2 regions of the Arthrobacter sp. zg-Y1171 genome follow, and region 1 is predicted to be linked to the other one. Evidence: predicted binding sites of a transcription regulator. Region 1 holds the regulator's gene; the other holds the start of a gene.
The links. Region 1 encodes LexA, which represses DNA repair genes until DNA is damaged. Its sites were predicted from a motif close to TCGAACANNTGTTCGA; they were not measured.
Positions count from the first base shown of each region.

Region 1 (12,082 bases):
GCCGCGGCCAAGGCCTACGCTGCCTCGTCCCTGCCCGCCCGCGGTTGGGACGCGGGCCAGCTAACCTGCCTCGACACGCTCTGGACGAAGGAATCGGAATGGCTGACCAGTGCCCTCAACCCCAGCAGCGGGGCCTACGGAATTGCGCAGTCCCTCCCGGCGGAAAAGATGCAAGTGGCCGGAGCCGACTGGAAAGTCAGCTATTCCACGCAGATCAACTGGGGCCTGGACTACATTGCGTCCCGCTACGGCAGCCCCTGTGGTGCACTCAGTTTCCATTACGCCAACAACTGGTATTAGGAAAAAGTCTGCCGCGGGGCATACCGGACGGTACCGCCGATGGACGTACCCTAGGAGGGTGAGTTTGACTGTTTCTTCTCCCGCCCCCGAGGCCGCTGCGGCCCAGCCCCGCACCTACGAGGTGCGCACCTTCGGCTGCCAGATGAATGTGCATGATTCCGAGCGGATTTCGGGCCTGCTGGAAGGCGCGGGTTATGTGCCGTCCGACGGCGGCCTGGCGGACATCGTCGTGTTCAATACCTGTGCCGTGCGGGAGAACGCGGACAACAAGCTGTACGGCAACCTCGGGCAGCTGGCGCCGGTCAAGGAAAAGCGGCCCGGGATGCAGATCGCCGTGGGCGGCTGCCTGGCCCAGAAGGACCGGGATACGATCCTGCGCAAGGCACCCTGGGTGGACGCCGTCTTCGGCACGCACAACATCGGTTCGCTGCCGGCACTGCTGGAACGGGCCCGCCACAATGCCAAGGCCGAGCTGGAGATCCTGGAGTCGCTGGACGTCTTTCCCTCCACGCTGCCCACCAAACGAGATTCCGTGTATTCAGGCTGGGTCTCGATCTCCGTGGGCTGCAACAACACCTGCACTTTCTGCATCGTCCCGTCGCTGCGCGGCAAGGAACGCGACCGCCGGCCGGGGGAGATCCTGGCGGAAATCCGGGCCCTGGTGGACGACGGCGCCATCGAGGTAACGCTGCTCGGACAAAACGTAAACTCCTACGGGGTGGAGTTCGGCGACCGCGGGGCCTTCGCCAAGCTGCTGCGGGCCTGCGGCGACATCGAGGGCCTGGAACGGGTGCGGTTCACCAGCCCGCACCCTGCGGCCTTCACCGACGATGTCATTGAGGCCATGGCCGAGACGCCCAACGTGATGCCGCAGCTGCACATGCCGCTGCAGTCGGGCTCGGACAAGGTCCTCAAGGACATGCGCCGCTCCTACCGGTCAAAGAAGTTCCTCGGCATCCTGGACAAGGTCCGCGAGCGGATGCCGCACGCGGCCATCTCCACGGACATCATCGTCGGTTTCCCGGGTGAGACCGAAGAGGACTTCGCCGCCACCCTCGACGTCGTGGAGCAGTCCCGCTTCGCCACCGCCTTCACCTTCCAGTATTCGAAGCGTCCGGGCACCCCGGCGGCAGAGCTGGCCGACCAGCTGCCCAAGGCCGTGGTGCAGGAGCGCTATGAACGCCTCACCGCGCTGCAGGACCGGATTGCCGCCGAGGAAAACGCCAAGCAGGTGGGCACCACCGTCGAGGTCATGGTCACCGCCACTTCGGGCCGTAAATCCGGCGAGACCGGGCGTCTGTCCGGACGTTCCCGGGACCAGCGCCTGGTGCACTTCTCGGTGCCCGACGGCGCGCCGGTCCCGCGCCCGGGCGACCTCGTAACCGTGCCGGTCACGGCGGCCGCTGCGTTCCACCTGATCTCCGACCCCGCCGGACCCGCGGACTACTCGCTGCGGCGTTCGCGCGCAGGCGATGCCTGGGACCGCTCGCAGGCCGAGTCCTGCGGCGTGCCGGCCGGACCTGCAGGTACCCGCACCGGTGTGTCCCTGGGCATGCCCGCGCTGCCGCCGCGTTCCTGAGCGCCCGTGAACCCTTCTCAAAGTCTCCCCGATTCCCCGGCGGTAACCCCCTTGAGTTCTTCCATGCCGTCCGCTTCCATGCCGTCCGCCGACGAACGGCCGGTGATCGCCGTCGTCGGTCCCACCGGGTCCGGAAAGTCCGACCTCGGCGTTGCCCTGGCCCTGGAACTCGGCGGGGAAGTGATCAATGCCGATTCCATGCAGTTCTACCGGGGGATGGACATCGGCACGGCGAAGATTTCCGTAGCCGAACGCCGCGGCGTGCCGCACCACCTGCTGGACATCATGGACGTGACCGAAGAGGCAAGCGTCTCGGCCTTCCAGGCGCAGGCACGGGAGATGATTTCTGAGATCCGGGCGCGGGGCAGGTACCCCATCCTGGTCGGGGGTTCCGGCCTGTACGTCCGGGCCGCACTGGACGTCCTGGACTTCCCGGGTACCGACCCGGCGGTCCGCGCCGGGATCGAAGCCGAGCTGGAAACCCGGGGCCTGCCCGCGCTGCAGGACCGGCTGCGGGAAGTGGACCCCGTCTCAGCCGAACGGATCTCCGATGCGCGCCGGGTGGTACGCGCGCTGGAGGTCTTCGAGTTGACCGGACGCCCCTTCAGTTCCTTCATGCCGGTGCGCCAGTACGTCTCGCCGGCCGTGCAGATCGGCCTGGGCGTGGAACGTCCGGTGCTGCACGAACGCCTGGCCCGTCGGGTGGACAGGATGGTGGAACAGGGGCTGCTCGAAGAAGTCCGGCGGCTTGAGCCGGCAGGACTGCGGACCGGCCGGACCGCCTCGCGCGCCCTGGGATACGCACAGTTCCTGGCCGTCCTGGACGGGAAATCGTCCGTGGCGGAAGCCTCGGCTGCAACAGTGGTGGCTACCCGCCAGTTCGCCCGCCGGCAGCTGACCTGGTTCCGTGCGGATCCCCGGATCACCTGGCTGGAGCACAACGACCCCCGGCTGGTGGCCCGGGCGGCCGCGGCCGTCCGGGAAGGGCACCCGCCCAGTATCCTTGGTAAGTGACCAATACTCCTGCTTCCTCCGCTGCATCCCTGTCCGCCTCCGGCCTGCCCTCCTCCGTTGCGGGACTGCCCTTCGCGAAGGGTCACGGCACCGGCAACGACTTTGTGCTGGTGGCCGATCCCGACGCTGCGCATGATCTTGCCGCCGACGAAGTAGCCGCTGTCTGCGACCGGCACCGCGGAGTAGGCGGCGACGGTTTCATCCGGGCCGTCCGGTCCGGGCATCTCCCTGAAGGCCGTGCCCTGCTGCAGACGGCTCCGGACGCCGAGTGGTTCATGGACTACCGGAACTCGGACGGCAGCATCTCGGAAATGTGCGGGAACGGGGTGCGCGTCTTCGTGCACTTCCTGCTGGAAGAGCGGCTGGTGGAACTGGCCGAAGGCGCGTCCCTGGTGATCGGTACCCGCGCCGGGGTCAAGACCGTAACCCGGATGGCGGGCGGCTATGCGGTGGACATGGGGCCCTGGGAGTTCATTTACCCCGACCACGCGGCTGCCAAATCCATGGACACGGTGGTCAACGCAGACGGACTGGAGGTGCCCCGCCCGGGCCTGTCCGTCAGCATGGGCAACCCGCACACCGTCGTGGCCCTCGCGGAACTGGATGAACTGGCCGCGACCAACCTGACGGCAGCTCCGTCCGTGCAGCCGGAGCCGGAGCACGGCACCAACGTGGAGTTCGTGGTCCCGGCCGAGCCGCTCGTAGAAGACGGGGTGGGGCTTCTCACCATGCGCGTCCACGAGCGCGGCGTCGGCGAAACCCTCTCCTGCGGTACCGGCGCCTGTGCGGCCGCCGTAGCCACCCGGTTCTGGGCCGGAGCCGACGCACCCGATGACTGGGCGGTGACTGTGCCGGGCGGCGTCGTCGGCGTCCGTTTCCTGACCGGACCCGACGGCCGCGAACATGTGGAGCTCAGCGGACCGGCCGTCCTGGTGGCACGCGGCACCCTGCTCTAGGCGCTGCGTTCCACCTTGAGGGTCCGGAAGGACTTCGCGGTGCTGTGGCGGGAGACGGTGAATCCGGACGGCAGCGTCTCCGCCAGCCAGCGCTGCAGGGAATCCGAGCCCAGGTTTTTCTGCACCACCAGCCAGGCAGTGCCGCCCGGCGCCAGGCGCGGCAGCCAGAGCAGCAACAGGGCATGCAGTTCCTCTTTGCCGATCCGGATGGGCGGGTTGGACCAGATGGTGTCGAAGCGTACTTCGGGGTCCACCTCCTCCGGCAGCGAGGCCATGACGTTGCCGCAGCCCAACGCCGCTGCGTTGTCCCGGGTCAGCGCGATGCAGCGTTCGTTGACGTCGACCGCGTAGACCCGGGCCGCGGGGGATTTCAGCGCCAGGGTGAGGGCGATGGGTCCCCAGCCGCAGCCGATGTCCAACAGGTTGCCGGTTTCCGGCGGCGCGGGAACTTCCTCCAGCAGAACCATCGTGCCCTTGTCGATCCCGTCGGGGCTGAAGATCCCGCCCGCTGTCTGCAGGGTCCGTTCTGTCCCGTTGAGGCTGACGCGCAGCGGTTTGCGGACCTCGGGCCCGGACGGTGTGGAGGAGAAGTAGTGGTCTGAACCCATAACAGTCCAGATTAGTCGCTGCAGGCGTGTGGGATGGAATTTATGCGTGGCCGTACGGGTTGTAAGGGACAGCTGGCGCGGTAGGGATCCATTGCGGAGAAGGTTGTTTTCCTGAGGATTTGTCGGTTCACTGGCCTACCATGGAAAGTACGTTCCAATAAGGAGATTATGACGATCAACAACTCCCGTCCTGTGAATTCGACAGACAGTTCGACGGACAGTTCCACACCCGAACTGAGTCCTTCGGATATCCAGGGTGTCATCGACAGGATTCTCGCCAAGGACAGCGCGGTCGAAGCGAAGGCCCCCGGCGACAAGCAGCGAGGCCGCGCCCTCGCGCTCTCCGACAGCGATAGCGGGCATTCCGTCCACGACGGCGAGCAGCAGGACCTGGAGGAACGCCGCGCACTGCGCCGCGTTGCCGGGCTTTCCACCGAACTCGAGGACGTTACCGAGGTCGAATACCGCCAGCTGCGGCTGGAACGGGTTGTCCTTGCCGGGCTCTGGAGCGAGGGCACTGCTGCCGACGCCGAAAACTCGTTGAAGGAACTGGCCGCACTGGCTGAGACTGCGGGATCCGAAGTCCTGGACGGCATCATCCAGCGCCGGCTCAAGCCGGACCCCGGCACCTTCCTCGGGTCCGGCAAGGCCCAGGAACTCAAGGACATTGTGACGGCCACCGGTGCAGACACGGTCATCGTGGACAGTGAGCTGGCTCCGTCCCAGCGCCGCGGGCTGGAAGACATCGTCAAGGTCAAGGTCATCGACCGGACAGCGCTGATCCTGGACATCTTCGCCCAGCATGCCAAGTCCCGCGAGGGCAAGGCCCAGGTGGAACTGGCGCAGCTGGAATACCTGCTGCCGCGCCTGCGTGGCTGGGGCGAATCGATGTCCCGGCAGGCAGGCGGCCAGGTTGGCAGCGCCAGCGCGGGCATGGGTTCGCGCGGCCCCGGTGAAACCAAGATCGAATTGGACCGCCGGAAGATCCGCACGCGGATGGCCAAGCTCCGCCGCGAAATCGCGGGCATGAAGCCGGCGCGCGAAACCAAGCGGGCCAACCGGCACCGCAACTCCGTGCCCTCCGTCGCCATTGCCGGCTACACCAATGCAGGAAAGTCCTCGCTGCTGAACCGGCTCACCGATGCCGGGGTGCTGGTGGAGAACGCACTGTTCGCCACCCTGGATCCCACCATCCGCAAGGCCCAGACCGAAGACGGAATCGGCTACACGCTCGCTGACACCGTGGGGTTTGTTCGGTCGCTGCCCACCCAGCTGGTGGAAGCCTTCCGCTCCACCCTGGAGGAAGTAGCCGACGCAGACCTGATCCTGCACGTGGTTGACGCTTCACACCCGGACCCGGAGGGCCAGATCGCGGCCGTCCGGACCGTCCTCACCGAAGTCGACGCCCGCAAGGTGCCCGAAATCATCGTGCTGAACAAGGCCGACGCAGCGGATCCGTTCGTGCTTGAGCGGCTGCGCCAGCGCGAGCCCCGGCACGTGGTCGTCTCGGCCCGCACGGGCGAGGGCATCCCCGAGCTGCTGCAGGCGATTTCCGAGGGCATTCCGCGCCCCGGCGTGGACCTGGAACTCCTGGTGCCCTACGAGCGCGGCGACATCGTCTCGCGCCTGCACCAGGAAGACGCCGAGATCCTCTCCCTGGAGCACGGCGAAGCCGGCACCCAGCTGCATGTGAAGGTTCGCGAAGGGCTGGCAGCAGAGCTGGAGCAGTTCGTGACCCATGGGTAGGAAAGCGCCACAGGGACCGGACCAGGTCCTGGATCTGCTTGACACTGCGGTGGCGGCCATGGGCGGGCAGAACCGGCCCGGCCAGCACGAGATGGCCCGGCAGGTGGCCGAGGCCATCGAGTCCGGCGACCACCTGCTGGTGCAGGCGGGAACGGGTACGGGCAAGTCGCTTGCCTACCTGGTCCCGCTGATTGCGCACGCCTTGGAAAGCAGCAAGCCCGCGCTGGTCTCCACTGCCACGTTGGCCCTGCAGTCCCAGATCGTCGGGCGTGACCTCCCGCGCCTGCTGAAGACCCTGGAACCGAAGCTTCCGCGGGAGGTGGATGTTGCCCTGCTCAAGGGCCGCAGCAACTACGTCTGCGTCCACAAGACCGGCGGCGGATTCCCCGAGGAAGACGAAGCCGGAACACTGTTCCTGCTTGGCGACGAGCAGGCTGTCTCCCATCCCGCTCCCGCCGGCGGGCCCACCTCCGCCCTGGGGCGCGACGTCGTCCGCCTGCAGGAATGGGCGCAGGAAACGGAAACCGGTGACCGGGATGAGTTGCTTCCCGGCGTCAGCGACCGTGCCTGGCGTCAGGTGTCCGTCACCTCCATGGAGTGCCTGGGGGCGCAGAAGTGCCCGGTGGCGGAGGCCTGTTTCAGCGAACGGGCACGGGCCAAGGCCGCCGTCGCCGATCTGGTGATCACCAACCACGCGATGCTGGCCATCAGTGCGTTCGAGGGACTGGCCGTCCTGCCGGACTATGACGTAGTGGTGATCGATGAGGCCCACGAGCTGCAGGACAGGGTTACCGGAGCGGTTACCGGACAACTCTCCGGAACAGTCATTGCCGCGGCGGTCTCCGCAGCACGCAAACACACGTCCGCCACCATGGAGCCGCTTGCCGCTGCCGGCCGGGCCTTCGACTCGGTGTTTGCCCCGGTGCCCTCCGGCCTGCTGGCCGCGGGGCTGTCCGAAGACCAGGAGCTGGTCCTGGGATCCGTGCGTGAAGCCTGCCGCACGGCGCTGTCCGACTCCAAGCCCGAAGGCTCCGACGCCGTCGACGGCGGCCGCCAGATGGCACGCTCGCGCCTGATGGCTGTCCTGGAACTGTGCGAACGGATCCTTGACGCAGTGAATTCAGGGGAGGTGCTGTGGGCGTCGCGTGCCAGCACCTTCTCGCCGGGCACCGGCTACACCGCCCCGGAAGAAGACGCACCACCCACCATCAACGTTGCACCGCTGTCCGTGGCCGGCCGACTGCGCGAAGGCCTGTTCGACGGGCACACTGTGGTGCTGACCTCGGCCACCCTGGCCATCGGGGCGGAGTTCGGCCCGGTGGCCGGGGCCCTGGGGCTGCTGGGTGCCGGTGCACCGAAGTGGACGGGGACCGACGTCGGCAGCCCCTTCGACTACCCGCGGCAGGGTGTCCTGTACGTAGCCAAGGACCTGCCGAAGCCGGGACGCGGCACCTCCCCGGAGCAGCTGGACGAACTGGAGGCGCTGATCAAGGCCTCCGGCGGCGGCGCCCTGGGTTTGTTCTCCTCCCGCCGTGCAGCGGAGGAAGCCGCGGAAGCCCTGCGGAAGCGGGTGGACTTTCCGATCCTCTGCCAAGGCGAATCCACCATGTCCGCCCTGGTCCAGCAGTTTGCCGACGAGGACGAGACCTGCCTGTTCGGCACCATGTCCCTCTGGCAGGGCGTGGACGTCCCCGGCGCCTCCTGCCGGCTGGTCATCATTGACCGGATTCCGTTCCCGCGCCCGGACGATCCGTTGATGACCGCCCGCACCCGGGCGGTTGCCAAGGCCGGGGGCAACGGCTTCATGAGCGTCTCCGCCACCCACGCAGCCGTCCGGCTCGCCCAGGGTGCCGGCCGGCTGATCCGCGCCTCCGGGGATAAGGGAGTGGTGGCTGTGCTTGACTCACGCCTGGCAACCGCGCGCTACGGCAGTTTCCTGCGGGCCGCCCTGCCGCCGTTCTGGTCCACCACCGACCGTTCCGTGGTGCTTCAGGCACTGAAACGGCTCGCCGCGGAACCTGCGGGCGCGAAGAAGTAAACCCCGCCCGGGAAAGGGGATCCCGGAAAGCAAAGAGCAGCGCCGCCGTGTACCGGAGGCGCTGCTTTTGCATGGTCCTTTACGTCCGGCCAGGACGGTCAGCTTGTGCCTAGAGCGAACGCATCACTGAGACGACTTTGCCCATAATGGTGGCTTCGTCACCGAGGATCGGCTCGTAGCGGGTGTTCTGGGGCAGCAGCCAGGTGTGTCCGTTGCGCTGCCGGAAGGTCTTCACGGTTGCCTCGTCTTCGAGCAGGGCCGCGACAATGTCACCGTTTTCGGCGGTGGGCTGGCGGCGGACAACCACCCAGTCACCGTCGCAGATGGCCGCATCCACCATGGAATCGCCCGCCACGCGAAGCATAAACAGGTCGCCGTGCCCTACGAGCTGGCGCGGAAGGGGGACCATCTCTTCGACCTGCTGGTCGGCCAGGATGGGTCCGCCTGCGGCGATCCGCCCGACCAGCGGAACCATCGCGGTGTCGATTGCGGTGGTGAGGTCGGAGACGCTGCCGGAACGTTGCGTGCGTGGGCTGCCGCCGCCGGAGCCGCCCTTTGCTGCACCCTCAGCAGCCTCCACGGTGTTCCCGTCGTCGCCCGCGTTGCCTTTGCCTCGGCGCACGGGAGCATCGCGGAGCAGGAGCGGAACCAGTATCTCCATGGCGCGCGGGCGCTTGGGGTCCCGGCGGATGTAGCCCAGCTTCTCCAACTGGCTCAGCTGGTGCGTAACGCTGGAAAGGCTGGCCAGCCCCACTATGTCGCCGATCTCCCGCATGGACGGGGGATAGCCGTTCGCGTTCACCGAACGCTGGATGGTCTCCAGGATCTTCGTCTGCCGGGCGGTAAGGCCCTTGGTACGTCCTGCCGGCGCGGGCGCGGCAGGGGAGGGGGTGCTGCCATTGGTAACACGGGCCACGTCGGCTTCCCTTCACAGTCGGCCCGTGGACGCGGGCCGGATGGTTCTAGCGGTGTATCTGGTTGGTGCTGCGGTGCTGCGGTGCTGCGTTGCTGAGGTACTGCGGTGCGTTGATTCGATGCAGTGGTTCGATGCGGTGGTCTATCCCGCCAAGCCGTTTTGTCAGTGCCGGATGGTTAGTTGGTCCCAGCCGCTTCCAACAGGTTCAACGCTAGGGGAGCGCAGGCATATTTTCAAACATATATTCGAGCGAGTCTCGACAATGTTCGTAGATAAGTGCTAGAAATGTTCGAGTACAGCTTCGAACATATGTTCGACCCTGAGTAGAAAACGGTCCACCGACACCTCGGCGGACCCACCAGATGTTCGAATGCAGTTTCGAGCCACACTGTTTTCCCGGTGCTTTTTACGGGAGGCGGGGGAATCGGCGGAGCTGCTCTTCGGACCGGAAAGGTATTGACATGTCAGTACACGTACTTCCCCTCACTGCACAGAGCATCACTGCACAGAGCATCACCGCGCAGAGCCTCACCGGATCTTCCCCCGACCGGGCGGCCGGCCCCGCCCGCATGGCCACCACCGCGGACGCCCAGGCATCTGTCCCGCTGCGCCTGACTCGCCGTGGCCGGCTCGTCCTGGTCGGAGCCCCGCTGATGATCGTGGCCGCCGCACTGCTGGCCTTCATCGGATTCTTCACCGCACCGGCCATGGCCTCGGGGGACTCCCCGGAACAGACACACACCATCCAGGTGGGTGTATCCGCCGGGGATTCACTGTGGTCGCTCGCCACCGAGTTCGCTCCGGACCGGGATCCCCGCACCGTGGTCGCCGACATCGTGGAACTCAACAACCTGGCGGACGCCACCGTCCCTGCCGGCAGCCAGATTTACATCCCGGTCTCGCGCTGATCCACCGGCCAGCGCGCTCCGGTGATCCTTACCTGCGTGCCCGTAACAGAGGTGTGCTGGAAGCCCCTCAAATACAACGTCACCGCAGTCCGTCCTAAGCTGTAGAAGTGAACGAACAGCTGGAAAACCTGAACAGACTTCCCCTGCGCGATGATCTGCGGGGCCTGACCCCGTACGGCGCCCCTCAGCTGGATGTGCCCATCCTGCTGAACGTCAACGAAAATACCCACGGACTTCCGGAGCATGTGCGCCGGGCCATTCTGGCCGAGATTGAATCAGTGGTCGCCGGCCTGAACCGATATCCCGACCGCGAATTCACCCTGCTGCGGGAAAACCTGGCCAAATATCTCGGCCACGGACTGGCTGCGGAGAATATCTGGGCCGGGAACGGTTCCAACGAGGTTCTCCAGCAGATCCTGCAGGCGTTCGGCGGACCCGGGCGGACGGCCATGAGCTTCCCGCCCACGTACTCCATGTACCCGCTGCTCGCCAGCGGCACCGGCACCGCGTACGTCACCGGCTCACGGGAGCGGGACTTCTCCCTGACCCCCGAATCGGCTGCGGAGCAGGTCAGGGCACAGGCACCGAATATCGTGATCCTGTGCACCCCAAACAATCCCACGGGTACCGCCCTGGAACTGGACGTGATCGAAGCCGCCTATGAAGCGGGAGAAGCTTCGAACGCCATCGTCGTCGTTGATGAGGCGTATGCAGAGTTTTCCCACGCCGATACCCCCAGTGCGCTGCAGCTGCTCCCTGGCCGGGAGCGGCTGATTATCTCCCGGACCATGTCGAAGGCCTTCGCACTCGCCGGGGCCCGGATCGGCTACCTTGCCGCTGCGCCGCAGATTGCGGACGCCCTGCGGCTGGTCCGCCTGCCCTACCACCTCTCTGCCATCACCCAGGCGACTGCGAATGCTGCCCTCACGCACGCCGATGCGCTCCTCTCCAATGTGGAAGACATCAAGGGCCAGCGGGACCGCATCGTGAAAGAACTGCGTGCGCTCGGACTGGAACCGGCACCGTCGGACGCCAATTTCGTGCTGTTCAGCGGTATGGAGAATCCCCGGGCGGTATGGGAAGGCCTGCTCGAAGCCGGGGTCCTCGTCCGTGACATCGGCATCGAGGGCCACCTGAGGGTCACCGCCGGCACCGAAGCCGAAACCACTGCGTTCCTGACGCGGCTGCGGGAACTGCTCGCTGCCTGAGCGGAAGCCGGGCACCCAGGATGACCCCGGTTTCAGTGAGTCGGGGCGTTCGGGACTAAACTGATGACCTGCCGGGGCTTTGCCTATTGCCCCGCTTCCAATCTTCGTGAAGGAACCCCATGACTGTGGAGACCGCCACCGGACGCACCGCCCGCCTTGAGCGGACCACCAGCGAATCGTCTGTCTTCGTCGAGCTGGACCTGGACGGCACCGGCCGCGCCGATATCAGCACCTCGGTGCCGTTCTATGACCACATGCTGACGGCGCTGGCCAAGCACTCGCTGATGGACCTCACCGTCCGGGCCACCGGCGACACCCACATCGACGTCCACCACACGGTCGAGGACGTCGCGATCAGCATCGGCGAGGCGCTGAAGACTGCCCTGGGCACCAAGGCCGGCATCCGCCGCTTCGGCGAAGCCACGGTACCCTTGGACGAGGCGCTGGCAAACGCCGTCGTCGATATTTCCGGGCGTCCCTACCTGGTGCACTCCGGGGAACCCGCCGGCCAGGAATACCACCTGATCGGCGGACACTTCACCGGATCCCTGACCCGCCACGTGTTCGAAGCCATCACCCTGCACGCCCAGATCTGCCTTCACATGCGGGTCCTTGGCGGACGCGATCCGCACCACATCGTCGAGGCCCAGTTCAAGGCCTTCGCCCGCGCCCTGCGTGCAGCCGTCGAATCCGATCCGCGCGTCGAGGGCATCCCCTCCACAAAGGGAGCACTGTGAGTCCCCGCAACGTCACTGTCCTGGACTACGGATCCGGCAACATCCGGTCGGCTGTCCGCGCCCTGGAGCACG
Region 1 covers NZ_CP104264.1:1,193,977-1,206,058, forward strand. The annotation lists gene N2L00_RS05570 (hypothetical protein) at 1-300, shown strand, start outside; gene miaB (tRNA (N6-isopentenyl adenosine(37)-C2)-methylthiotransferase MiaB) at 359-1,879, shown strand; gene miaA (tRNA (adenosine(37)-N6)-dimethylallyltransferase MiaA) at 1,958-2,893, shown strand; gene dapF (diaminopimelate epimerase) at 2,890-3,849, shown strand; gene N2L00_RS05590 (class I SAM-dependent methyltransferase) at 3,846-4,457, opposite strand; gene hflX (GTPase HflX) at 4,626-6,203, shown strand; gene N2L00_RS05600 (ATP-dependent DNA helicase) at 6,196-8,241, shown strand; gene lexA (transcriptional repressor LexA) at 8,351-9,157, opposite strand; gene N2L00_RS05610 (LysM peptidoglycan-binding domain-containing protein) at 9,619-10,065, shown strand; gene N2L00_RS05615 (histidinol-phosphate transaminase) at 10,173-11,273, shown strand; gene hisB (imidazoleglycerol-phosphate dehydratase HisB) at 11,393-12,010, shown strand; gene hisH (imidazole glycerol phosphate synthase subunit HisH) at 12,007-12,082, shown strand, end outside.

Region 2 (12,082 bases), 440 kb from region 1:
CAGGCGGTCGCGGATGGCGGTGAAGTCCGGCAGGATCAGGTTTACGCCCGGGTGTTCTTCTTCGGGGAAGAGCACGCCGCAGTCGACGATCAGCAGTTTGCCGTCGAATTCGAAAACGGTCATGTTCCTGCCGATTTCGCCAAGGCCGCCGAGGTTCATGACACGCATGGTTCCCTTGGCGAGTTCCCGGGGGGCTTTCAGGACGGCAGGTGTTCTATTCACGGATGAGGGTTCTTTCGTTGGGGATCGGATTGCAGGTTGGAACGGCAGCCGTACGGCGGCATTCCGGAAGTCTGTGGTGCGGCCAGAACAGGGCCGGCAGCTGTTGTGCTTCTTTCATTCTATTGACTTTTCCGGCGCGCCGGGGACACCGGGCCCTCACGGAGAGTCTCGGAAGGGTTCGGCGGGTGTTTTCTTCCCGTGCCGGCAGCGGTTCAGCTCCGCTGGAGGGCGTTCTTCTGCGACTTGTTGATCCCGGTGCTGCGCCCGCAGTTGGAGCAGGTAAAAGCGTAGCGGCGGCTGGTGGTGAAGACGGGGATGAAGAAGAGCGTCAGTCGGTTGGCGCGCTCTTCCACATACTGCTCTCCGTAGACACCGCAGTACTGGCAGGTGGCCGGCCGCGAAAAGAGTGAGGAGAGCACGGTCTTGAATCCAATGAGCACGAACATCCGACCACTCTATGTCGCGCCGGCAGGGCGGGGCGTGCGGACACGCGGGTTTTACTAAGGTTGCTTATCACCAGGGGGTTGGATGCCTTTCGGGCGCGGAACGCCGTGGAGCCCGCACGCCCCGAGTGGCGAGGCGCAGCGGCCCAAATGGATCTGCGCGCTACTGGAGGAGGTCGACGTCGTCCGTCCACAAAACTTCTCTTCGTCGCCCTCTCCCCTGCCTTGACACACCCGCTGGCCGCTTCCGTCACGCCAGCAGCAGATTATGGGCCTGGACGCGGCCGTGCCCGCCGGGCCTGGGATCCGGCGTCGGCCCCTGTGGCTGCGCTGCGGCTGGCTGGTTGAACTGGTGGCGTGCCGTATGCGTCCGACTGGCCGTGCAGTGGTGGCTAGCGGCGGAAACTCCTACGCGGGCGTACGGCTGACAACGGCTGCGCATTCGGTACGCGTTACCCGGGTCGCTTTGCGTCGCGTCGGGTGTGTGCCTGCGAGCGCCGGAGGCTCCAAGGGCGTCCCGGAGTGTGCCTGCGAGCGCCGAAGGATCTTGGTTTCGTTACCGCAAAGACAGGTAGTAGGTCAGGTATTTCGCTCCTTCTCCGTGCCGCTTACCGCCGATAGACTCGAACACATGTTCGAATATCGTCCGGATGGACACCACCTATTTGCTGACCCTTCCCATGTCAGTAGCGCGTTGGTGAACGCGTGGGTAGGCGTGTTGAGTGAGGAGGGCGACGCTGAGTATGCGCCTCAGCCGGACACAGAGCTAATCGACCGGATTCGAGCTTTGGAAGAGCTGAAGGCAGCAGCATCGGCAGCGCAGGTCCGGGCCGCGTCGGCGTTTGACGCCTCACAGCGGAGGAAGCAGGCGGTGGAGGGAGTATCCCGTGACAAGCAGGGTTGGGGCGTGGCCTCGCAGATAGCTTTGGCCCGGAGGGAATCCGCCAACCGCGGCGGGCGCCTGCTGGGGTTCGCCAAGGCCCTGACCCAGGACATGCCCTGCACCCTCTACGCCCTGAGCCACGGAAAGATCAGCGAATGGCGGGCCACACTGCTGGTGCGTGAAACCGCGTGCCTGAGCAGAGCAGACCGGCAGCGGGTGGATGTGGAAGTGGCCGGAGATCCGGAGCTGCTGGAATCCCTGGGAGATCGGCAGCTCATTTCCCGCGCCAGGGCAGCTTCTTACCGGCTGGATCCACAGGCTGCCGTGAACCGGGCTGCCAAGGCTGCATCCGAACGTTTCGTTTCCTGCCGTCCCGCGCCGGACACCATGACGTACCTGACGGGACTTCTGCCGGTCGCCCAGGGGGTAGGCGTGTACGCGGCCCTGGCTCGCGAGGCAGACCGGCTGACAGCGGCCGGGGACGGGCGTACCCGCGGCCAGATCATGGCGGACACGCTGGTAGGCAGAATCACCGGTCAGGCACAGGCGGACTCCATGAAGGTGGAGGTCCAGCTGGTAATGACGGACCGGACACTGCTTGCCGGAGAGTCAGAGCCGGCATTCGTCCCCGGCTATGGCCCCGTTCCGGCGCAGTGGGCCAGGGATCTGGTCCGCAACCGGGGTGGGGCTAAGGAGAACGCGAGCAGGGGACGTCGCCAGGATCGGAGCGACAGACCACCCAGGGATGTCCAGACCTTCATCCGCAGGCTGTACATGGCTCCGGCAACCGGTGAGCTGGTCGCTATGGATTCTCGCGCACGTTTGTTCCCGACCTCCTTGGCCCGGTTCATCGCCGCACGGGACTCTACCTGCCGGATGCCGTGGTGCGGTGCTCCAATCCGGGAGTTCGACCATGTCCGGCGGCACAGCGACGGAGGTCCCACCAGCGTCGGGAACGGACAGGGACTCTGCGAAGCGTGCAACCACGCTAAGGAAGCGCCGGGGTGGTCCGCAAAGGCAAGCAAACCTCCCGGCTCAGCGGCCGTAACAGGTGCGGCGGGCGGAGGCATGGAAGGCTTACCCGCGATACTCGCCCATACCGTGGAAACTTCCACCCCAACCGGACACACATACAGCTCCACTGCGCCACCGTTGGCAGGTACTCCTATTGAGGACGGCCTGTCTGCAGTCGAGAGGATAGTGGTGGACCTGATCCAGGCGGCATAGCTGGGGGCACAACCGGGTCTCCCGGCGCTCGCGGAATCTCCCCAGCGCTCGCCGGCTCTCGGACCCGGCCAGTCCCCGTCGGCGACGGCCACCGGTAGGCTGGGGAGATGGCCAGATACTTTGACGTACACCCGGAAAACCCGCAGCCCAGGGCCATCGGCCAGATTGTGAATCTGCTCGAATCCGGCGGGTTGATCGCCTACCCCACCGACTCCTGCTATGCACTGGGAGTGCAGCTGGGCAACCGTGAGGGGCTGGAACGCATCCGGCAGATCCGCCAGCTGGACGATAAGCACCACTTCACCCTGGTTTGCCGCAACTTCGCGCAGCTGGGCCAGTTTGTGCAGCTGGACAACTCGGTGTTCCGCAGCATCAAGGCCGCCACCCCCGGAAGCTACACCTTCATCCTGCCGGCGGTGAAAGAAGTGCCCAAGTGGCTGCTCCAGCCCAAGAAGCGGACCGTCGGCGTGCGCATCCCGGACAACACGGTGGTGCAGTCGATCCTGGAGGGCCTCGGCGAACCGCTGCTCTCCAGCACACTGCTGCTGCCCGGCGATGAGGATCCCATGACCCAGGGCTGGGAAATCAAGGAACGCCTGGACCACCAGGTGGACGCCGTCATCGATTCCGGGTTCTGCGGCCCGGAGCCGACAACAGTCATCGATTTCTCCGGTGACTCGCCCGAAATCGTGCGGCGCGGCACCGGAGATCCGACACCCTTCGAGTAACCCCGGCGGCCCGGAACCTTTATTGGTTCCTGCGGTTGACTCTCCCTTGGCGCGCACGAAGTCTGGCACGCGTCAGGGGGAACCATCGCTAGGCACTCGCAGGGGAAACCACATGAAGAAGACGGCTAAAACACTATCGACGGCGATATTGAGTATCTGCGTCCTGGCAGGATGCGGCGTAGGTACCGGGCTTCCGGGCATAGGCGGCGGGAACGGCCATCCCACCGGCTCCCCCGGGCCCACAAAGACTTCCACACCCACTCCCACCACAAGTCCGACTCCTACCTCCACCCCGACCCCCACCGGAACACCGTCCCCGACCCATACGGAGACACCCTCCCCGACGCCGACCCCGACCCCGACGCCGACAGACGACGGCGGCGGACACGGTAACGACGACGCCGTCAACGTAATCCTGATGGTCGGCGACGGGATGGGGACGGCGCAACGCGACGCCATCCGGCTCGCGTCGGTAGGGCTGACCGGGGAACTGGCCATGGATTCGCTGCCCGAGGTGGGCCGGGTCCACACCAACTCCGCGGATCCCGGTACCTTCATCACCGACTCGGCCGCCGCTGCCACCTCCATGGCCACCGGGGTGAAAACCTACAACGGCGCCATCGGAGTGGACCTGGAGCAGCAGCCCGTGACCTCGGCACTGGAAATCGCCGAACGGCTCGGAAAGTCCTCCGGGCTGGTCACCACCGCCCAGGTTACGGATGCCACCCCGGCCGCTTTCGGCTCGCACGTTTTGGATCGGGATGAGCAGAGCGCCATCGCTGCCCAGTTCCTGCGCAGTTCCCACCCGGAGGTGATCCTGGGCGGCGGTGAGGATTACTGGTACCCGGCGGGCAACCCGGGCAGGTACCCCGACAATCCCGCAGAGGATGATTCCGAGGAAAGCGCCGGCACCGAGGGCAACCTGGTGGAAGAGGCCCAGGACCTGGGGTATGAATACGTCTGGGATTTGCCCGGCCTGCAGGCGGCAGAGGGCGACATGCTCCTTGGGCTCTTCGCCAACGAGGAGATGTTCCAGTACGGCGACGACGTCGAAGAGGCTTACGCGCCCACAGTTCCGCTGACCGAAATGACCCGGAAAGCCATTGACGTCCTGAACAACAACCAGGATGACAACGGCTTCTTCCTCATGGTGGAGGAAGAGGGCATCGACGCCATGAGCCATGTCAATAACGGGGCGTTGACCATTGAGTCCGGCATCCAGTTCGACAACTCCGTCGCCCTGGCCAAGGAGTTCGCCGAGCAGGACGGGAATACCCTGCTGATCACGGTGGGCGACCACCAGACCGGCGGTATGACCATCGAACCGCTGGGTGATGCTTCCAACCCGGAGAGCCCGGTGCAGGAAGGACCGTTCGACGTCGCCAACTCCGACCAGCAGTTCCAGATCGATTGGACCACCGGCGGCCATACGGGCGACGACGTGCCCCTGACCGCCATGGGACCCGGCGCCGAGATGCTGACGGGCGTTTATGAGAACACCCGGATTTTCGAAGTCATGGCTTCGGTGATGCGCTCCGGCACGGAACGGGACTTTGACCTACAGGCGCACCGCGGCGGACGCGGCGAAGTAACCGAAGAATCCCTGGCGGCCTTCGCACACGCATTGGAACTGGGCGTCACCACACTGGAACTGGACACGCACCTGACCGAGGACGGCCGGGTGATTGTCTGGCATGACGACATCATCCTGGCCACAAAGTGCGCTGATACGGCCCCTGCCACTTCCGGGGATCCGGAGTTCCCCTACGTGGGCGACCGCGTAGCGGAATTGAGCCTCCTGCAGCTCCAGACCCTGAACTGCGGCTACCAGCAGTTGCCGGGCTACCCGGAGCAGGATGTTGCGGAGGGTAACCGGATTGCGGAGCTGAGCGATGTCTATCGCCTCGCCCGGGAGTACGGTGCACGCAAAATCCAGTTCAATGTCGAAACCAAGGTCGAGGAAGGCCAGGCCGGCGGGCCGCGCAGTGTCGCCCTGACCGAGGCGGTGGTGGACGTGGTCCGCGATGCGAACCGGGAGCGCCGCACCACCATCCAGTCCTTTGACTGGTCCACCCTGAACCTGCTCGAGCGGATCGCCCCGGAACTGACGAGGGTGGCTTTGGCCAGCACGCCGGCGGACCTCGGCGTAGGCCAGCCGGGCGCAGCCCCGCAGCTGGGCGGAATCGATATAGATGACTTCGGCGGGTCCGTTGTCCGTGCCGCCCAGGCCCAGGGCTACGACGTGCTCTCCCCCATCTTCACCACGGTCACTGCCGAGATGATTGCCGAGGCATACGCACTCGGCATGCCGGTCATCCCCTGGACCGTCAATGAGGTGGCAGACATGCACCGGCTCATTGACCTGGGCGTGGACGGAATCATCACCGACTACCCCACCCGGCTGCGCGCGGTAATGGAAGAGCGGGGCTTCGACCTTCCCCGGGCCTACCGCCGCTGAGTTCCGCAAGGACTGCGGCAGCAAAGGATCGATAACACCGGACACCGTGCCGGGACCGAAGCCTCGGTCCCGGCACGAGTCTGTTTCGCCACCGCGGCATCCCGTTTCGGCCCGCCGGATCCCGGATGGCATGCTGAAGTAATGCCCGGTCTCTACATCCTCCCCTCCAGCTGGCTGCTCGACGCGACCCCGGAGACGGTGTGGGAGACCGTGGCCAGCCCGGACATGAGCTGGCCGCGCTGGTGGCCCGGCTGCACGCTCCAGGACCTCGCCACCGATCCGGGCGTCGAAACCACAGACGCCGAAACCGCAGACCCGACTGCGGAACTGCTGGCCACTACCGTCCGTCTGCGCTTCCGTGCAGCACTGGGCTATCACCTGTCCATCACCATCCACCCGACCGCCGCGGCCCGGCCACGGATCATAGAGTTCGACGCCGGCGGAGACCTGGCGGGCACCGGCCGGATCCGCCTGTTCCCCGTGCCGGCGGCCGCTCCCGGGAACGCCCCCGGTGGCGCGGCGCAGACCCGGATGGACATCGACTGGAGGGTTCGGCCCACCCGGCCCTGGATGCGCCTCCTCACCCCCGTGGCACGGCCGGTCTTCACCGCAGCCCACTCGCTGCTGATGCGGCAGGGCGAACGCGGCCTGCGCCGGGAACTGGCCGGCTCAGGCAATCCGTCGCGGACGGCCGAAGAAGGTGCGCACACCGGGTGAGTAATGCACGGTGTCCGGCGGCCCTTCAACGGGAAGCCCGGCCGCAGGCACCAGTCCATCGTGGAAACGCGTCAGCCGGGCCGGATACAGCGGCCAGGGCCGGTGCGAGTTGGGAATGAACACCGTCCTGCCTGCGAAGACCGCATGCAGGCCGAACCGTGCGGTAAGCAGCAGGGACAGGCCATCGTCCGCCTGCCGCGCATAGTCCGGCACCACGGCGAAGGACGAGCGGGGCTGTTTCCCGAACCGCTCGACGTCGTACCCCGGCTCCCGGCGGGAACGGGCGGGGCGGCAGCGGGACCAGACATACGGAATGTGCAGTGTGCGGGCAACGAGGACCGGAACCAGCCGGGAGGCGTCCAGGGTCAGGAAGAGCACCCCGCGGCTGCCGTCGCAGCCGCGTGAATACAGGCGCACGTTGATTTCGGTGAAGGACCCGAAAAACGGAACGGGGACCCGCCCGAACATCCGGGTCTCCCGCGCCAGGAACCCCACCAGCCCCACCCAGGTGGAACCGTGGAAGACATCCGGTTCGACGCCGGGCGGCATGTACGGTGCGGCAGCAGACGCGGGAAGCCGCCAGTGGAGGAAAACGGTTCCGGCCCAGGACTGGGCCATCAGTATCGGCGGCGTCACCCTTGGTCCCGCGGGCCAGGGATCCTCCGTGCCGTGGACGGGGGTACCCATGGCGCCAAGCTAACAGCGCCCCGGCCGGGCGGAAAGAGTTAGACCGCCGTATCCGGCCGTTCCTCGCCGAAGCGTTCCACAGCCGTCTTCCGGCGGATCCGGTCCAGCCGGTTGATCACCGGTGCCGCCGTGATTCCGTGCAGCACGATGGAGGAGGCCACGACCAGGCCGAGCAGCCCCCACAGCTGCTCGGCGCCGTCGAAGTTCCCCTTACCCAGTGCGTAACCGAGGTAATACAGGGAGCCGATCCCGCGGACGCCGAAGAAGGCGATGGCCATCCGCTCGCGGGGGCCCGGCTTGCCGCCCAGCAGGCCCAGCCAGCCGGCAAGGGGCCGGACCACAAGCAGGAAGGCCGCGGCCACCGCCATCTCGCGCCAGCCGATGCCGGACAGCAGTCCGCGGGCAATGGCGCCGCCGAGCAGGAGCAGCAGGACCACGGTCAGCAGCCGTTCCAGCTGCTCCACGTAGCTGTGCAGCACCCGGTGGTAGCCGTGGGTACGTTCAGCGGCCCGGATGGTAACGGCACAGACGAAGACGGCAACAAAACCGTAGCCGTCCAGCATCTCGGTGATGCCGTAGGCCAGGAAGGTGGCCGCCAGGGCCACGAAGCCTTCGGAGTGGTTGGAGAGACGGATGCTTTCCAGCCGTGCGGAGAAGAAGAGGCGGCTCAGGACCTTGCCGGTGACGAGGCCAAGGAGGACGCCCATGCCTATCCGCCAGAAAACGTCCACGGCAATCCAGTGCGGGAACCAGTCCGACGGCGCCGTCCCCACCAGGCTCATGCCGATGGCGAGATAGACAAACGGGAACGCCAGGCCGTCGTTCAGCCCGGCTTCGGAGGTCAGTCCGAAGCGGACCTCGTCTTCGGCTTCGCCCTCCGAGTCCTCTTCCTCATCGTCGGCGGGTTCGCCTACCTGGACCTCGGAGGCCAGGACCGGATCGGTCGGGGCCAGCGCTGCGGCCAACAGGATGGCCGCAGCCAGGCCGACACCGAGGACCCAAAGGTTCAGCAGCGTCAGGCCCAGCAGGCTCAGCGGCATGGCAATGCCCAGCATCCGCCAGGTAGTGGACCACCGCCGCCAGCCGACCGGGCGGTCCAGTGCGAGTCCCGCGCCCATCAGGGAAATAATCACGCACACCTCGGTCAGATGCGTGGTGAATTCTCCATACCGCACCGGATCCGGGTCCGGCAGGTCCTTCAGGAGGCTGAACGCCAGGATTCCCGCACCGAGGAACACCATGGGCATGGAAACCGGAACATTGCGCAGCACCTTGGGCAGCACGGCTGCAAGGAAGACTGCTAGGCCGGCTGCAAAGAAGACAAGGCTGGGTCCGTCGAACACCCCCCGACATTAGCGGCGCATCGGGCACCCCGACAGGCGCCGCGCCGAATTGGTGTCGGCGCCCTAGGCCTCGCGGATGGTGACCTGCCCCGGCTGCGCTCCGTCGGCACCGAAGACGAGCCAGCGGGTAGCGATTTTTTCGGTGAAGAACCGGTCGTGACTGACCACGATGACGGCGCCCGGGAAATGCAGCAGGGCGCGTTCCATCACCTGTGTGCTGGACATGTCCAGGTGGTTGGTCGGTTCGTCCAGCAGCAGGACGGGAGCCCCCGACAGCAGGCACTGGGCCATGGCGACGCGGGCGCGCTGCCCGCCGGAAAGGTTGCCGATCTTCTGCACCAGGTCCGCTTCGGAGAACTGGAACATGGTCAGGAACCGGTTGACGGACTTTTTCGTGGCGCTGAAGGCGAGGGATCCCGGCAGCGAGTTGACCGCATGGGTGACGGTGTCGGCGTCGTCGAGTTCCGCCAGCATCTGGTTGTAGGAAACCATGGCCGGCCCCTTCGGCCAGGTGACCTCACCGGTGTCGGGCTGTTCTTCGCCCGTGAGCACGCGCAGCAGCGTGGTCTTGCCGCTGCCGTTGGTTCCGGTGACCGCGATGCGGTCCCCCTTGTTCACCTCGAAGCTCAGGTCCTCGAAGAGGACCTTTTCCCCGTAGGACTTGGACACGCCGCGGACGCGGCCGAGCACGTCCTTGACGTGCAGGCCGTCGTAGATGCCGGTGATGATTTCGTCCACGGGCCGGGGCGCACGGGATTTCTTGATCCGGGCCAGCTGGGAGCTGAGCCGCCCGCCGGCTTTGGCCGCCTCGCGGCGGTCCGCAATGCCTTCGGCTTCAAAGGCCAGCAGTTCCGCCTCGTGGACGAACTGGGCCTGGAGGTTCTTCAAGCGGAACTGCTTCTGCACCACGTACTCCGCGAAGTTTCCCGGGTATTCGTGCAGGTGGAAGTTCTCCACCTCCACGATGCGGGTCACGACGGCGTCGAGGAACTTCCGGTCGTGCGAGACGATGATGGCTGCTCCCCGGAAGTCGCGGAACCAGCCCTCGAGCCATTCGACGCCGGCCACGTCGAGGTAGTTGGTGGGTTCGTCGAGCAGGAGCACATCGGGCTGTTCCAGCAGGATCTTGGCCAGCGCCGCACGGTTCCGCCAGCCGCCGGAGAGGGCGTCGATCGGGCAGACACGGTGTGCGGCGGTGAAGCCGAGGGTGGTGAGCACGCTGTCGATGCGGCGCGGGTAGTCCCAGCCGTCGAGCCGGTCCATGGTTTCGAACAGTTCGGACTGGCGGCGGATGAGCCGGTCCATTTCCTTGCCCGCGGGATCGGTTGCAATGGCTTCATCAATCTCCGCCAGCTCGGCCTCGACGTCCTTGATTTCCGTGAAGACGGAATCCAGGACCTCGGCGATGCTGGCCTGCCCGTCCAGTTCTGAGAACTGGGAGAAGTAGCCGATCTTCACGCCCGGTTCCACGGTCACGGTGCCGGAGTCCGGCTGGACCTGGTCCAGGACCAGTTTCAGGATGGTGGATTTGCCGGAGCCGTTCCGGCCGATCAGGCCGATCCGGTCCTTGGGATCGAGCCGCAGGAACGCTTCACGCAGCACCTGCTTGTTCTCGAAGGAAGTATTGACGTCCTGCAGCCGGATCAGGCTCATGGTGTCCTCTCAAAGGGGTTTGTTTCCTCGCCCCGCGGGACAACGACCATTCATCCTATCGGCTGATGCCGCACGCGGCGGCGAGACTAGCCGCGCAGGGTGTAGCTGCCCTGGGGGCGGCGGTTGAGGTGCGTGGCGGTGTCCACGTAGCTGCCGAGGTTACGGGGACGGGTGAGCGCCCGGCGGCCGGTGGAGACGTAGGTTCCCTCGGCACGCGGGGTTCCCAGGGGGCGTCCGTAGCAGGTGGTGTAGGTGCCCGGACGACGGGCCTGGGTTGCCGGAGCGGGCTGCGAAGCCGTGGGGGCAACGGTGCTGCCGGTGGTGGCCGTGCGGGGTGCGGCGTTTTCGGTGGTGGCCGGGCGGGGTGCGGCGTTTTCGGTGGCGGCCGGGGCTGCGTTTCGATTGATCAAAGTGGTCATGGTGTCTCCTCAGTTGACGCTTGGGGTGAGACTCGGGCCGTGGCGGCAGGTTTTGGGCAGCGTTCAGCCCGGGATGTGTCGCCGTTGATTGGTGCCCGCCGTTTATTTGGGCGGTGGTGCGCCTTAGCGGGCGGAGGAATCCGCCTGCATGGCGCAGGTGCTGCAGATGCCGCTGAAGGTGACTTCGGCAGCCAGTACGGTAAAGCCGGAATCGTCCGACGGAGTCAGGCACGGTGCCTGGCCGATCACGCAGTCGACGTCCTTGATGGCTCCGCAGCGGATGCAGACCAGGTGGTGGTGGTTATCCCCCACCCGTGACTCGTAGAGTGCCGGCGAACCGGCGGGCTCCACCCGCCGGGCCAGTCCGGCCTCGGTAAAGGCGGACAGGATGCCGTAGACGGCCTGCGCGGAAATACCCGGCAGTTCCGACCGAACGGAAGCCAGGACCTTGTCGGCACTGGAATGCGGCTCCCGCTGCAGCGCTCCCAGCACTGCTACGCGTTGTGACGTGGATTTCAGCCCCGCTGACCGGATGTTTCCGGCCAGGGTTTCTGCTGTTTCCGCCGCGTTCTGCATACCTAAAACCCTAACAGTTGTTTTGATTGCCTCAAGACAACTATCGACCTTTTGCGCTGTGATTCCGGACGCTGTGACCGCCGCCGCAGGCGGTCATTGACGCGGGCTGAACCCTTTAGTTTCCTTAGGGACCACGTGCCAATCAACCAAAGGAGCAGGCTTGCGGAAGTCCACGGCAGCAGTCTGGGAAACCGTCCACGCTGAGCGGCGGCGCCTCGCGGCGGACCTCTCCCCGCTGCAGGGCGAACATTGGGAGGTGCCCTCGCTCTGTCCAGAGTGGAGCGTCCACGATGTCCTGGCCCATCTCGTGGACACGGCACTCACCGGCAGGGCCGGCTTCGTCCGCGGCATGCTCGGCTCACGCCTGGATTTCGACTGCCTGAACCAACGCGGCGTCGTGCGCCAAAAGCGGCAGGACCCGCAGGATACCGTCCAGGCGCTGCGGGACGTGGCGGAATTGACCCGGACGCCGCCGTCGAACCCGGCAACCCGCCTCGTTGAAGCGATCGTGCACGGTGAGGACATCCGCCGGCCCCTCGGCCTGGCCGGAAGCTATCCGGAAGCCGCAGTTATCCAGGCCCTGGGCTATCAGGTCCGCACCCCGGTTGCGTTCGGCGGAGGACGCGAGCGGGCCGCGGGCCTGCTGCTGGTCGACCGGCGCACCGGGACGACCTGGGGTGCCGGCACCAGGATCGAAGCCGACGCCCTGGACCTGCTGCTCACCGT
Region 2 covers NZ_CP104264.1:1,630,167-1,642,248, reverse strand. The annotation lists gene N2L00_RS07725 (ribonuclease J) at 1-168, opposite strand, end outside; gene N2L00_RS07720 (zinc-ribbon domain-containing protein) at 435-668, opposite strand; gene N2L00_RS07715 (HNH endonuclease signature motif containing protein) at 1,453-2,775, shown strand; gene N2L00_RS07710 (L-threonylcarbamoyladenylate synthase) at 2,883-3,503, shown strand; gene N2L00_RS07705 (alkaline phosphatase) at 3,616-5,961, shown strand; gene N2L00_RS07700 (hypothetical protein) at 6,103-6,678, shown strand; gene N2L00_RS07695 (YqjF family protein) at 6,631-7,365, opposite strand; gene N2L00_RS07690 (sodium:proton antiporter) at 7,404-8,708, opposite strand; gene N2L00_RS07685 (ABC-F family ATP-binding cassette domain-containing protein) at 8,772-10,361, opposite strand; gene N2L00_RS07680 (hypothetical protein) at 10,448-10,780, opposite strand; gene N2L00_RS07675 (Fur family transcriptional regulator) at 10,904-11,356, opposite strand; gene N2L00_RS07670 (maleylpyruvate isomerase family mycothiol-dependent enzyme) at 11,517-12,082, shown strand, end outside.
Region 2: N2L00_RS07715 (HNH endonuclease signature motif containing protein) is a predicted target of LexA. The motif match lies at 1,289-1,304, and genes of this name have one in related genera.